2 regions of the Streptomyces sp. NPDC005374 genome follow, and region 2 is predicted to be linked to the other one. Evidence: predicted binding sites of a transcription regulator. Region 2 holds the regulator's gene; the other holds the start of a gene.
The links. The regulator HrcA, encoded in region 2, represses chaperone genes, less so after heat shock. The targets are predictions, from matches to a motif close to TTNGCACTCNGNNNNNCNGAGTGCNAA.

Region 1 (6,612 bases), on a different contig from region 2:
CTACAGTGATCCAGCCTCTGTGGTGAGGCTGTGAAGACCCGTGTGGGGGATGACAACTTGAGACTGTTCACGCGCCGCCGTGCCGCGGCGCTCGCGACCGCGGCGGCTCTCGCCGCGGTGGGCACCCTGTCCGCCGCGCCCGGCGCCGCCGCCGACGACGCGGGGCCCTGGCCCGGCACCGAGGGCCGGATCCTGACCGACGGCCCGGTGCTCGTCACCCCGGCCACCGGGGCGACCGCCCAGATCCCGAACGCCGGCACGGGCTCCTACGGGGCCTGGGCGCCGGACGGCAGCCGGTTCGTCGCCGCCAACGGCCAGACGCTCACCAGCATCCGCCCCAGCGGCGGCTCGAAGATCACCCTGCCCCTCGCGCAGGGCATGCGCTCCATCGCCGTCTACGAGGACCTGACCTACGGGTGGGGCGGCCGTTACGTCGTCTTCTCCACCGGCGGCCAGCTCGCCTACGGCCCCTCCGACGGCTCCTACGCGCCCAGCCCGCTGCTGACGTCGGCCCTGGAACCGTCCACCGTCTGCGACACCGACCCGACGGCGAGCCCGTCCGGCCAACTCGCCTTCGCGCGCCGGACCAACGACTGCTACGACAACGGCGGAATCTACGTCTACGACCCGTCCGCGAAGACGGTCAAGCGGGTGCTGACCAACGCGGAGCAGCCCGCCTACTCGCCCGACGGCACCAAGCTGGCCTTCGTCCGCAAGGACACCGACGGCAAGCTCCAGATCTTCACGGCGAACGCCGACGGCACCGACGTCAAGCAGATCACCACGGGCCCCGGTTACGCCGTCAACCCGTCCTGGTCGCCGACCGGCACACGCATCGTCTTCGACGCGCACACCACGGGCGACAGCGCCGACGTGCACACCACCGCGTACGTCGACCTGGCCGGCGGTGAGGTGACGGCCGTCCCGGGCACCCCGCAGGGCAGCAACCCCAGCTGGCAGCCGATGCGGAAGAACAACACCGCCCGCGTCTGGGGCTCCGACAGCTACACCACCACCGTCGCCGGGTCCCGCTGGACCTGGAACAAGGTCGGACAGCACGTGCCGGGCCTGCTGGACGCCAAGGCCGCGGTGCTGACCAACCGGGACAGCACGGCGTACGCGCTCACCGCGCCCGCGCTGGCCGGCAAGAAGCAGGGGCCGGTCCTGCCGACCCCGAAGACCGGGCTGTCCGCGGCGGTGAAGGCCGAGCTGAAGCGGGTGCTGAAGCCGGGCGCCAACGTGTACCTCCTCGGCAACACGGGCATCCTGACCAGCTCCGTCACCTCCCAGGTGAAGGCCCTCGGCTTCACGCCGAAGAGGCTGACCGGCGCGGACCGCTTCGCGACCTCGGTCGCCGTCACCAAGACGATCACCACCAGCCCGAAGTACGTCTTCCTCGCCTCCGGCACCGACGCCTACGCGTCCCTCCCGGCGGCCGCCGCGGCCGGTGCCGACGGCACGAGCAGCGCGGGCGGCCTCGTCCTCACCAACGGCAAGAAGCTGTCCTCGTCGGTGAAGTCGTACCTCAACGGCCTCAACCCGGACAAGACCATGGTCATCACGGTGGGCTCGGACGCCAAGTACGCGCTGACCCACACGTCGTTGTCCAAGTGGCCCTCCACGTACTCGTACTACCCGGTCACGGGCGGTACCAAGGAAGCCCTCTCGGTGAACCTCGCCAAGTTCTGGTGGAGCGCGCCGAACACCGTGGCTCTCGCCTACGCCGGCTCCTGGCGCGACGGCCTGTCCGCGGCGGCGGCGATGAACATCTTCGGCCCCGTGCTGTGGACCTCGCGCCCCGCCCTGTCGAAGGAGGTCTCGAGCTATCTGCTGCGCGAGTCCGCGAGCACCAACTCCGTGATCGCCTTCGGCGGTACGGCCTCGGTGACGGCGGGCGCGCTGAGCAGCGCGGGCGCCTCGGCCGCCGCGAACGGCAACTACGTGACCTACCACCCGTACTACAACGGCGACATACCCGCGAGCACCGCGATGAGCAGTCAGGCCCTGCGCGCCGACACCGGCCCGGCGGCCGTCGCGGCACGACCGGGCGCGGCCGGCGCCGACCCGCACCTGGAGCCGCTCAGGACGGTCCAGCACCAGTGACAGCCGTCGCGGGGGCGCCGATCAGCATGGTCGGTGCCCCCGCGACCCGGGTCAGGAACACGGTCGCCGAGTTCGGCCCCTGCTGCTTCGGAAGGGCCTTGCGCCGCAACTCCTCCGGCTCGACGGCCGACCCCCGCTTCTTCACGGTCAGGATCCCCACCCCCCGCTCCCGCAGCAGTGCCTTCAACTTCTTCACGTTGAAGGGGAGTTGGTCGGTGATCTCGTAGGCGCTGGCGTACGGCGTCGCGAGCAGGGAGTCCGAGGTCACGTACGCGATGGTGGGGTCGACGAGTCCGCCCGCGACCTCCTGAGCCACCTCGGCGACCAGATGGGCCCGGATGACGGCGCCGTCCGGCTCGTACAAGTACCGCCCCACGGAACGGACTTCGGGATCGGGGAGCCCCCGGCCGAGCAGGGTCCGCGGTCCCGGCAGCAGCGTCGCCCGTACGTCGCCCGGCGCGGTGCCGAACCACAGCACCGCCTCCTTCACGTCCCCGCCGTCGGAGATCCACTCCGCCCCGGCCGCCGCGGGGACCGCCTCGTGCGGAATGCCGGGGGCGACCTTCAGCGCGGCCAGCGGGGCCTTGAGAGCCGCCCGCACGGCCCAGGACAGCGGCGGTGAGTAGGCCTCCGGGTCGAAGATCCGCCCGCGCCCACCGCGCCGTGCGGGGTCCACGAACACGGCGTCGTACGAGGCCGTGTCGACCTCCGTGACGTCCGCCTCCCGTACGTCGATCAGCCCGGCCAGTCCCAGCGCGTCGGCGTTCGCCCGCGCGGCCGCCGCCGTCAGCGGGTCCCGGTCCACCGCGAGGACCCGGATCCCGGCCCGGGCCAGCGCGATCGCGTCACCGCCGATCCCGCAGCACAGGTCGGCGACCGACCGCACTCCGAGTGCCCTGAAACGCTCCGCGCGATACGCCGCCACGCTCGCCCGCGTCGACTGCTCGACCCCGTTCGGCGTGAAGAACATCCGCCCCGCGTCCTCGGCCCCGAATTTCGCCGCCGCCCGCTGTCGCAGCCGGGCCTGGCCGAGTGCCGCGGAGACCAGTTCGGCGGGGTGCTCGCGGCGCTGCCGGGTGGCCACGGCGAGTTCGTCGGCGGGGGCGGTGCCGCGCACTTCGTCGAGGAGGGCGAGGCCCTCGGGGGTGAGGAGGAGGTCGAGGTCGTTCACCGGGTCATTGTGGGCCAGTCGGTGGACGGCGTGCCCGCGGCGGCGGTGTCGGCCCGGGTGCGATGCGGTGGCCTGCGAGGATCCGGCCTCATGGGAACGGTAGGACAAAACTATAAAAACAGTGCATTTTTGGTAGCGATCCGCGGTGGGCTCGTCCTCCTGGCGGCGGCCGCCCTGGTGTCCGGCTGCGCCCGGCCCGACGGGACCGAGGCGCGGCGGCCTCTCGAGGCGCCCCCGGCCCCCGCCGCCGACCGCCAGGCCGACAGGATCCGCGTCCAGGCCGCCAGACTCCGCGCCGAGCAGGCCCGGATCGCCGCCGCCAGGCGCTGGGGCCTGAAGAAGGTCCCCCTCGAGGCACCGCCCGCGCCCGCGGAGAAGCCGCGCATCACCACCCGCGACGGCTTCGAGGTCGACGGCCACGAGGAGAAGGAGCTCCCGCCGGTCTTCACCACGATCCCCACCCGGCACAAGGTCGTCTTCCTCACCATCGACGACGGCGCCGAGAAGGACCCCGCGTTCCTGCGGATGATGAGCGAGCTGAAGGTCCCGTACACCGCCTTCCTCAGCGACTACCTGATCAAGAACGACTACGGGTACTTCAGGAAGATGCAGCGGGCAGGGATCGGGCTCAACAACCACACCCTCCACCACCCCTACCTGCCGGCGCTGTCCTACTCCCGCCAGAAGCGCGAGATCTGCGGCATGCAGGACGTCATCGAGAAGCAGTACGGCACGCGGCCCGCGCTCTTCCGCCCGCCCTACGGCAACTACAACGAGGACACCCTGCGCGCCGCGAAGTCCTGCGGCGTCAGATACGCGCCGATCTGGAACGAGGAGGTCTACGTCGACCACTGGGAGTACCGCGAGGACGACCAGAGGATCCACCCCGGCGACATCGTGCTCAGCCACTTCCGGGGCCGCGAGGACTGGAAGGGCACGATGCCCGACATGGTCCGCCGCTTCCTGGACAAGGTCACGGCCGAGGGGTACGCCGTCGCGCGCATCGAGGACTACCTGTGAGACCGCGGACGCTTCTCGCCGCCGGGCTGGCGGCCCTGCTGCTCACCGGCTGCGCCCCGTCCGTCGACCCCATCGAGCGGCTGGGCAGGAAGGCGGCGCAGCGGGTGGGGTCGTACGGGCCGGCAGGGACGCACACCCGGCCGTACCGCCACTGGGGTCTCGCCGCCCCGCTGCCCGCGCCCCCGCGACCGCCGGCGCGCCGCGTGGCCGCGGGCCGGGGCGCCCCGCCGGTGGTGCAGCGGGTCCGCACGTCCGACAAGGTCGTCTTCCTCACCTACGACGACGGGGCCGAGCGGGACCCGCGGTTCGTCGACATGGTCCGTGAACTGCGCCTGCCCGTCAGCATGTTCCTCACGGACAGCGTCGTCGGCCCCGGGTACGGCCACTTCGCGCGCCTCCAGTCGGTCGGCGCGAGCATCCAGAACCACACCCTCGACCATCCCTCCCTGCGCGGCCTGCCGTACACCGGCCAGCGCGCCGAGATCTGCGGCCAGCAGGAGAAGGTGCGGTCCCGCTTCGGCATCCGGCCCCGGCTCCTGCGCCCGCCCTACGGCACGTACGACGCCACGACCCTCCGCGCGGCGGCCGACTGCGGAATCTCGGCGGTCGTGCTGTGGAGCGTCCCGGTCGAGGCCGGGACACCGCGGCGGCCGCTGCGTGCGGGGGACATCGTGTCGGTGGCCTCCGGTGACGCGACGGGCCCGACCCTGACGGAACGCACGACGAGCGTCCTGCGGGAGATCCAGCGACGGGGTCTGACGGTGGGGCGGCTGGAGGACTACCTCCAGTGACCGCGGGGTGCCCCTGCCGAGGCGGCCGACGTGACCGTCGTCTCGTGGCGTATTGGCACTCCGCTTGACCGAGTGCTAATCGCGGTCATAGTCTCAGGTCTGGCACTCCCCACTGGAGAGTGCCAACACAGCGACGGGCAGGTCCGGCACCCGCGACGACGGATCCACCTGGTCGCCACCTCAGACAGTCAACCCCGTGATCTCCGAAGGGGGAGGTCGGATCGTGACGACCACCAGCTCCAAGGTTGCCATCAAGCCGCTCGAGGACCGCATTGTGGTCCAGCCGCTCGACGCCGAGCAGACCACCGCCTCTGGCCTGGTCATCCCGGACACGGCGAAGGAGAAGCCCCAGGAGGGCGTCGTCCTGGCCGTGGGCCCGGGCCGCTTCGAGGACGGTAACCGTCTTCCGCTCGACGTCGCAGTCGGCGACATCGTGCTGTACAGCAAGTACGGCGGCACCGAAGTGAAGTACAACGGCGAGGAGTACCTCGTCCTCTCGGCTCGCGACGTTCTCGCGATCATCGAGAAGTAGAAGGGGTCTGGGGGGTCACCCCCAGAATTCCCGGTTACCCCAAGCACTTTTTGCTTGTGAGCTGCGCCCCGGCCTCCCCGCGACCTTATGAAGCCGGGCGTCCGGGGCGCAGTTCGTTTCACCCACGTTTTCGAGAGGGCTGAACCGCTCCCATGGCGAAGATTCTGAAGTTCGACGAGGACGCCCGTCGCGCCCTTGAGCGCGGCGTCAACAAGCTTGCCGACACGGTGAAGGTGACGATCGGCCCCAAGGGCCGCAACGTCGTCATCGACAAGAAGTTCGGCGCCCCCACCATCACCAACGACGGTGTCACGATCGCCCGCGAGGTCGAGCTCGACGACCCGTACGAGAACCTCGGCGCGCAGCTGGTGAAGGAGGTGGCGACCAAGACCAACGACATCGCGGGCGACGGTACGACCACCGCCACCGTGCTCGCCCAGGCGCTGGTCCGCGAGGGCCTGAAGAACGTCGCCGCGGGTGCTTCCCCGGCGCTGCTCAAGAAGGGCATCGACGCGGCCGTGGCCGCGGTCTCCGAGGAGCTCCTCGCGACCGCCCGCCCGATCGACGAGAAGTCCGACATCGCCGCCGTCGCCGGTCTGTCCGCCCAGGACAGCCAGGTCGGCGAGCTCATCGCCGAGGCGATGGACAAGGTCGGCAAGGACGGTGTCATCACCGTCGAGGAGTCCAACACCTTCGGTCTGGAGCTGGACTTCACCGAGGGCATGGCCTTCGACAAGGGCTACCTGTCGCCGTACTTCGTGACGGACCAGGAGCGCATGGAGGCCGTCCTCGAGGACCCCTACATCCTCATCAACCAGGGCAAGATCTCCTCGATCCAGGACTTGCTGCCGCTGCTCGAGAAGGTCATCCAGTCGGGTGCCTCCAAGCCGCTGCTGATCATCGCCGAGGACGTCGACGGCGAGGCCCTGTCGACCCTGGTCGTCAACAAGATCCGCGGCACCTTCAACGCGGTCGCCGTCAAGGCCCCCGGCTTC
Region 2 (6,612 bases):
GAGGACGTGCTGTCGGGCGCCGGGTTCGACTGGTACGAGGTGTCCAACTGGGCCACCTCGGACGCGGGCCGGTGCCTGCACAACGAGTTGTACTGGCGCGGGGCCGACTGGTGGGGCGCCGGGCCAGGGGCGCACTCGCACGTGGGCGGGGTGCGGTGGTGGAACGTGAAACACCCCGGGGCGTATGCGGGGGCGCTGGCTGCGGGGCGGTCCCCGGGCGCGGGGCGGGAACTGCTCTCCGACGAGGACCGGCGGGTCGAGCGGATCCTGCTGGAGCTGCGGTTGGTGGAGGGGGTGCCGTTGTCGCTGCTGCGGGAGGAGGGGCTGGCGGCTTCCCGACGGGCGCTGGGGGAGGGGCTGCTCAAGGGCGCGCCGTACGAGGAGGGGCGGGCCGTGCTGACGTTGCGGGGGCGGCTGCTGGCGGACGCGGTGGTGCGGGATCTGGTGGATTGATCACTCGGCGGAGTGAATCGGTGCGGAACGCCGGTTCGGTCCCTAACCTGGTTCGTAGGCTGCCGTTAAAAGTACGCGGCGGATGTGGAGGGCCACGGAGATGACCGCTGTGGACGAGCGTGGGATGACCAAGTACTTCGAGGAGCTTGAGCCTCCCGAGGGCGTCAAGGTCGAGCTTCTCCGGGGGGAAATCGTGATGATGGCCAGCCCTGATCTTGTGCACAACATGATCATCGAGGATGTGCTGGACCAGATCCCGCGTAAGCGGTGGTCGCGATTGCAGACCCAGGATGTCGACATCCTCGACGAGGCCAGTGAGCCGGTACCGGACCTGGTGGTCCTTGAGCGCGAAGTCATGCCTGCCTCGGGACGTCTGTTGCCGTGTCGTCTGATCACGATGGTCGTCGAGGTCGTTTCCAAGACCAGCGTCCAGCGAGACTATGAAATCAAGCGCTCGATCTACGCTGCCGGCATGGTGCCCGCCTACCTCATCGTCGACCCGATCATGGCGCAGTGCGTGCTGCTGACGAGGCCAGCCGGAAAGGGTGAGAACGCCGACTACCAGCGTCAGCAGCTCACCAAGTTCGGGGCATCGCTGCCGTTGGAGGAACTGGGGCTCGAAATGGACACCAGTGAGTTCGGAACGTTCCCCGGCGTCAAACCCCACCGCTATCCGTGACGAAGTCGATCAGCTCCTCCACCCGCCCCAGCAGCTCCGGCTCCAGGTCCCTGTAAGACCCCACCCGCTTCAGAATCGCCTGCCACACCGCGCCCGTGTTCTCCGACGGCCAGCCCAGCGCCCGGCACACGCCCGTCTTCCAGTCCTGGCCGTGCGGTACCCGTGGCCACGCCTCGATGCCCAGGGACGACGGCTTCACCGCCTCCCAGATGTCGATGTACGGGTGGCCGACGACCAGCGCGTGTTCGCTGGTCACCGACGCCGCGATACGTGACTCCTTGCTGCCCGGCACCAGATGGTCCACCAGCACGCCCAGCCGGGCGTCCGGACCCGGTGCGAACTCGGCCACGATCGCCGGAAGGTCGTCCACGCCCTCCAGGTACTCCACGACCACGCCCTCGATGCGCAGGTCGTCGCCCCAGACCTTCTCCACCAGTTCCGCGTCGTGGCGGCCCTCGACGTAGATCCGTCCGGCGCGGGCCACGCGTGCGCGTGCGCCGGGCACGGCGACCGACCCGGAGGCGGTCCGTGAGGGTCGTACCGGAGCCGCTGCCGCCGGCCGGACCAGCGTCACCACCCGGCCCTCCAGCAGGAAACCGCGGGGCTCCAGCGGGAACACCCGGTGCTTGCCGAAGCGGTCCTCCAGGGTCACCGTGCCCGCCTCGCAGCGGATCACCGCGCCGCAGAAACCGGTGCCCGGCTCCTCGACCACCAGACCGGGCTCGGCGGGCACCTCCGGCACCGGCTTGGACTTCTTCCACGGAGGGGTCAGGTCGGCGGAGTACTGGCGCATTCGGATGACGATAGGAGAAGCGGCACCGGAGTCCTCACGACACGCCGAAGCGTGCCGCCAGCGCGTCCCGCTGGGACCGTACGAACGCCGCGTCCACCACCGCTCCGTGACCGGGCACGTACAGCGCGTCCTCGCCGCCCAGCTCCAGCAGCCGGTCCAGCGCGGCGGGCCAGCGAGGCGGTACGGCGTCCGGACCCGCCTGCGGTTCACCCGACTCCTCGACCAGGTCGCCGCAGAAAACCACCTCCGGTGAACCGGGGACGAGGACCGCGAGGTCGTGGGCGGTGTGGCCGGGGCCCACGTTCGCCAGCAGGACCTGCCGGCCGCCGCCCATGTCGAGCGTCCACTCACCGGAGACGTGATGCCGGGGGGAGACGAGCGCGTCCACGGCCTCGTCGGCCGACGAGGAGTCCAGGCCGTTGCGCACCGCGTCCGCCCGCAGTTCCGCGCGGCCCAGGCGCCCCGCCAGCACTGTCTCCACGCCCACCGCGCCGAACACCTCCACCCCGGCGAACGCCGCCGCGCCGAAGACATGGTCGAAGTGGGGGTGGGTGAGCGCGAGATGGGTCACACGGTGACCGGCGAGTTCCTCGGCCTGCGCCCGCAGACGGACACCCTCCGTGAGGCTCGAGCCGGAATCGATCAGCAGGGCCGTGCCCTCGCCGATCACCAGGCCCGCCGTGCAGTCCCAGCCGGGCAGCCGGCACCGCCCCACCCCGGCCGCGACCCGCTCCCACCCGAGCTCTTCCCAAGTCACCGTCATACGGCGACGCTAGCCGTACAACCCGTCACGCCGGGACCAGCCTTGCCCTCGGAGTACCCCACCGCCGTACACTGGCCCGGGAGCGCTGGCACTCGGACGGACAGAGTGCCAGGCGAGGCGACAGGGAACGACTACTGGAGGTGTGCGCGGTGCTGAGTGAACGCAGACTCCAGGTGCTGCGCGCCATCGTCCAGGACTACGTCGGAACCGAGGAGCCGGTCGGGTCCAAGGCCCTGACCGAGCGGCACAACCTCGGAGTGTCCCCGGCGACCGTCCGCAACGACATGGCGGCCCTGGAGGACGAGGGGTTCATCGCCCAGCCGCACACCAGTGCCGGGCGGATCCCCACGGACAAGGGGTACCGCCTTTTCGTCGACAAGCTGGCCGGCGTCAAGCCGATGACCGGGCCGGAGCGGCGCGCGATCCAGAACTTCCTCGACGGCGCCGTGGACCTCGACGACGTCGTGGCCCGGACCGTGCGGCTGCTCGCGCAGCTCACACGGCAGGTCGCCGTCGTGCAGTACCCCTCACTGACCCGCTCGACCGTGCGGCACGTGGAACTGCTCTCGCTCGCCCCCGCGCGCGTGATGCTCGTGCTGATCACGGACACCGGCCGGGTCGAGCAGCGCATGGTCGACTGCCCGGCGCCCTTCGGGGAGGCCTCGCTCGCCGACCTTCGGGCGCGGCTCAACAGCCGGATCGCGGGGCGGCGGTTCGCCGATGTGCCCCGGCTGGTCGAGGACCTGCCGGAGGGGTTCGACGTCGAGGACCGGGGTACCGTCACCACGGTGCTCTCCACCCTCCTGGAGACGCTCGTCGAGGAGAACGAGGAGCGGCTGATGATCGGCGGCACCGCCAATCTCACCCGCTTCGGACATGACTTTCCCCTCACCATCCGGCCCGTTCTGGAGGCTCTGGAGGAGCAGGTCGTCCTCCTCAAACTCCTTGGTGAGGCCGGTGATTCGGGCATGACCGTACGTATTGGTCACGAGAACGCCTACGAGGGACTCAACTCCACTTCAGTGGTGTCGGTCGGTTACGGTTCGGGCAGCAACGAGGCAGTCGCCAAGCTCGGCGTGGTCGGACCGACCCGCATGGATTACCCGGGAACGATGGGAGCGGTACGCGCAGTGGCACGGTACGTCGGACAGATCCTGGCGGAGTCGTAAGTGGCCACGGACTACTACGCCGTTCTCGGCGTGCGCCGCGACGCGTCGCAGGAAGAGATCAAGAAGGCGTTCCGTCGGCTCGCTCGCGAGCTGCACCCGGACGTCAACCCGGATCCGAAGACCCAGGAGCGGTTCAAGGAGATCAACGCCGCCTACGAGGTGCTCTCGGACCCGCAGAAGAAGCAGGTCTACGACCTCGGCGGCGACCCGCTCTCGCAGGCCGGCGGCGGTGGCGCGGGCGGCTTCGGGGCCGGTGGGTTCGGGAACTTCTCGGACATCATGGACGCGTTCTTCGGTACGGCCTCACAGCGGGGGCCGCGCTCGCGGACCCGGCGCGGCCAGGACGCCATGATCCGGCTGGAGATCGAGCTCGACGAGGCGGCCTTCGGTACGACGAAGGACATCCAGGTCGACACGGCGATCGTCTGCACCACCTGCAGTGGTGAGGGAGCGGCGCCGGGAACCTCCGCGCAGACCTGTGACATGTGCCGCGGCCGCGGTGAGGTGTCGCAGGTGACGCGGTCCTTCCTCGGCCAGGTCATGACCTCGCGCCCGTGCCCGCAGTGCCAGGGCTTCGGCACCGTGGTCCCCACTCCCTGCCCGGAGTGCGCGGGCGACGGCAGGGTCCGCTCGCGTCGCACGCTGACCGTCAAGATCCCGGCCGGCGTCGACAACGGCACGCGGATCCAGCTCGCGGGTGAGGGCGAGGTCGGCCCCGGCGGCGGTCCCGCCGGCGACCTGTACGTCGAGATCCACGAGCTGCCGCACTCGACGTTCCAGCGGCGCGGCGACGACCTGCACTGCACGGTGACGATCCCGATGACGGCGGCATGCCTCGGCACGAAGGTGCCGCTGGAGACGCTGGACGGCATGGAGGAGGTCGACATCCGGCCCGGCACCCAGTCCGGCCAGTCGATCCCGCTGCACACCCGGGGCGTCACCCACCTCCGCGGTGGCGGACGCGGTGACCTCATCGTCCACGTCGAGGTGCAGACCCCGACGAAGCTCGACCCCGAGCAGGAACGACTGCTGCGCGAACTGGCCAAACTGCGCGGCGAGGAGCGCCCCACGGGTCAGTTCCAGCCGGGGCAGCAGGGGTTGTTCTCCCGGTTGAAGGATGCGTTCAACGGTCGTACGTGAGCTGTGGGGAGGGCTGCCGGGGGTCCGGGGGTTGTCCCCCGGGTGAGCACAGTCAGCCGGGGCAGCAAGGGTTGTTCTCCCGGTTGAAGGATGCCTTCAACGGTCGTACGTGAGCCGTGGGGAGGGCTGCTGGGGCGGGTAGACACTTTTCTCGCCCCCGCCGCCCCTTCCCGTCCCGTCCCTGGGGCTGTGCCCCAGACCCCCTATCGGCCCGAAGGGCCTCGTCCTCGAACGCCGGACGGGCTGACAGCGGGCGGATTCGGACTTGTCCGGAGGACGTGACAACATGCCGTCATGTCCTCCGCACTGACCGATCTCTTCCCTCATCCGATCGTGCAGGCGCCCATGGCGGGCGGCGTCTCCGTGCCGCGGCTCGCCGCCGCCGTGTCCGATGCGGGCGGGCTGGGGTTCCTCGCCGCCGGGCACAAGACGGCCGACGGGATGTACCAGGAGATCAAGCAGATCCGGGGGCTCACCGGACGTCCCTTCGGCGTCAACCTCTTCATGCCGCAGCCGGAGTACGCCGACCCGGCCGCCGTCGAGGTCTACGCCCACCAGCTGGCCGGTGAGGCCACCTGGTACGAGACCGAGCTCGGCGACCCCGACAGCGGACGTGACGACGGCTACGACGCCAAGCTCGCCGTCCTGCTGGACAACCCGGTGAAGGTGGCCTCCTTCCACTTCGGCATCCCGAGCGGCGAGGTCCTGGAGTCGCTGCGCCGGGCCGGTACCTTCACCCTTGTCACCGCGACCAGCCCCGAAGAGGCCCTCGCCGTGCAGTACGCGGGCGCCGACGCCGTGATCGCCCAGGGCGTGGAGGCCGGCGGGCACCAGGGCACCCACCGGGACATACCCGAGCAGGACGGCTCAGGTCTCGGTCTCCTGACCCTCGTCGCACAGATCCGCGAGACCGTGGCCCTGCCGATCGTGGCCGCCGGCGGCATCATGCGCGGCAGCCAGATCGCCGCCGTCCTCGCCGCCGGAGCCGACGCGGCCCAGCTCGGCACGGCGTTCCTCGCCACGCACGAGTCCGGCGCCCACGACGTGCACAAGCGGGCGCTGACCAACCCCCTCTACGTCCGCACCGAGTTGACCCGCGCCTTCTCCGGCCGCCCCGCCCGCGGCCTGGTCAACCGCTTCGTGCGCGAGCACGGCCCCTACGCCCCCGCCGCCTACCCGGAGATCCACCACCTCACCGCGCCCCTGCGCAAGGCCGCCGCCAAGGCCAAGGACCCGCAGGGCATGGCGCTGTGGGCGGGACAGGGTCACCGGTTGGCACGCGAGCTGCCCGCGGGACAGCTCGTGGAGCTCCTCGCGGCCGAACTCGCGGACAGTCGGACAGCGTTGTCGGCCAAGGGAGAACAGCGATGACCCGACCGGTGTTCGTCGTCGAGCGCTTCGTCCAGCAGAGCGAGCCGGGGAGCGGCGGACGGTATGTCCTCGACGGCCCCGAAGGGCGTCACGCCGTCTCCGTGAAGCGGCTCCAGCCCGGCGAGGACGTCATCCTCACCGACGGGGCCGGGCGCTGGGCCGACTGCGTGGTGCTCGGCACCGAGGGCAAGGACCGGCTGATCGTGCAGCTGGACTCGGTGTCCGAGGAGGAACCCCCTCCACA

Region 1: groES (co-chaperone GroES) is a predicted target of HrcA. The motif match lies at 5,138-5,164, and genes of this name have one in related genera.

Annotation. Positions count from the first base shown of each region.
Region 1 is NZ_JBIAKA010000001.1:780,538-787,149, reverse strand. It holds gene ACFYRX_RS03670 (cell wall-binding repeat-containing protein) at 58-2,103, shown strand; gene ACFYRX_RS03665 (methyltransferase domain-containing protein) at 2,081-3,274, opposite strand; gene ACFYRX_RS03660 (polysaccharide deacetylase family protein) at 3,365-4,294, shown strand; gene ACFYRX_RS03655 (polysaccharide deacetylase family protein) at 4,291-5,085, shown strand; gene groES (co-chaperone GroES) at 5,309-5,617, shown strand; gene groL (chaperonin GroEL) at 5,770-6,612, shown strand, end outside.
Region 2 is NZ_JBIAKA010000018.1:142,790-149,401, forward strand. It holds gene hemW (radical SAM family heme chaperone HemW) at 1-453, shown strand, start outside; gene ACFYRX_RS36690 (Uma2 family endonuclease) at 554-1,132, shown strand; gene ACFYRX_RS36695 (DUF3097 domain-containing protein) at 1,110-1,925, opposite strand; gene ACFYRX_RS36700 (MBL fold metallo-hydrolase) at 1,960-2,688, opposite strand; gene hrcA (heat-inducible transcriptional repressor HrcA) at 2,838-3,857, shown strand; gene dnaJ (molecular chaperone DnaJ) at 3,858-4,997, shown strand; gene ACFYRX_RS36715 (nitronate monooxygenase) at 5,292-6,368, shown strand; gene ACFYRX_RS36720 (16S rRNA (uracil(1498)-N(3))-methyltransferase) at 6,365-6,612, shown strand, end outside.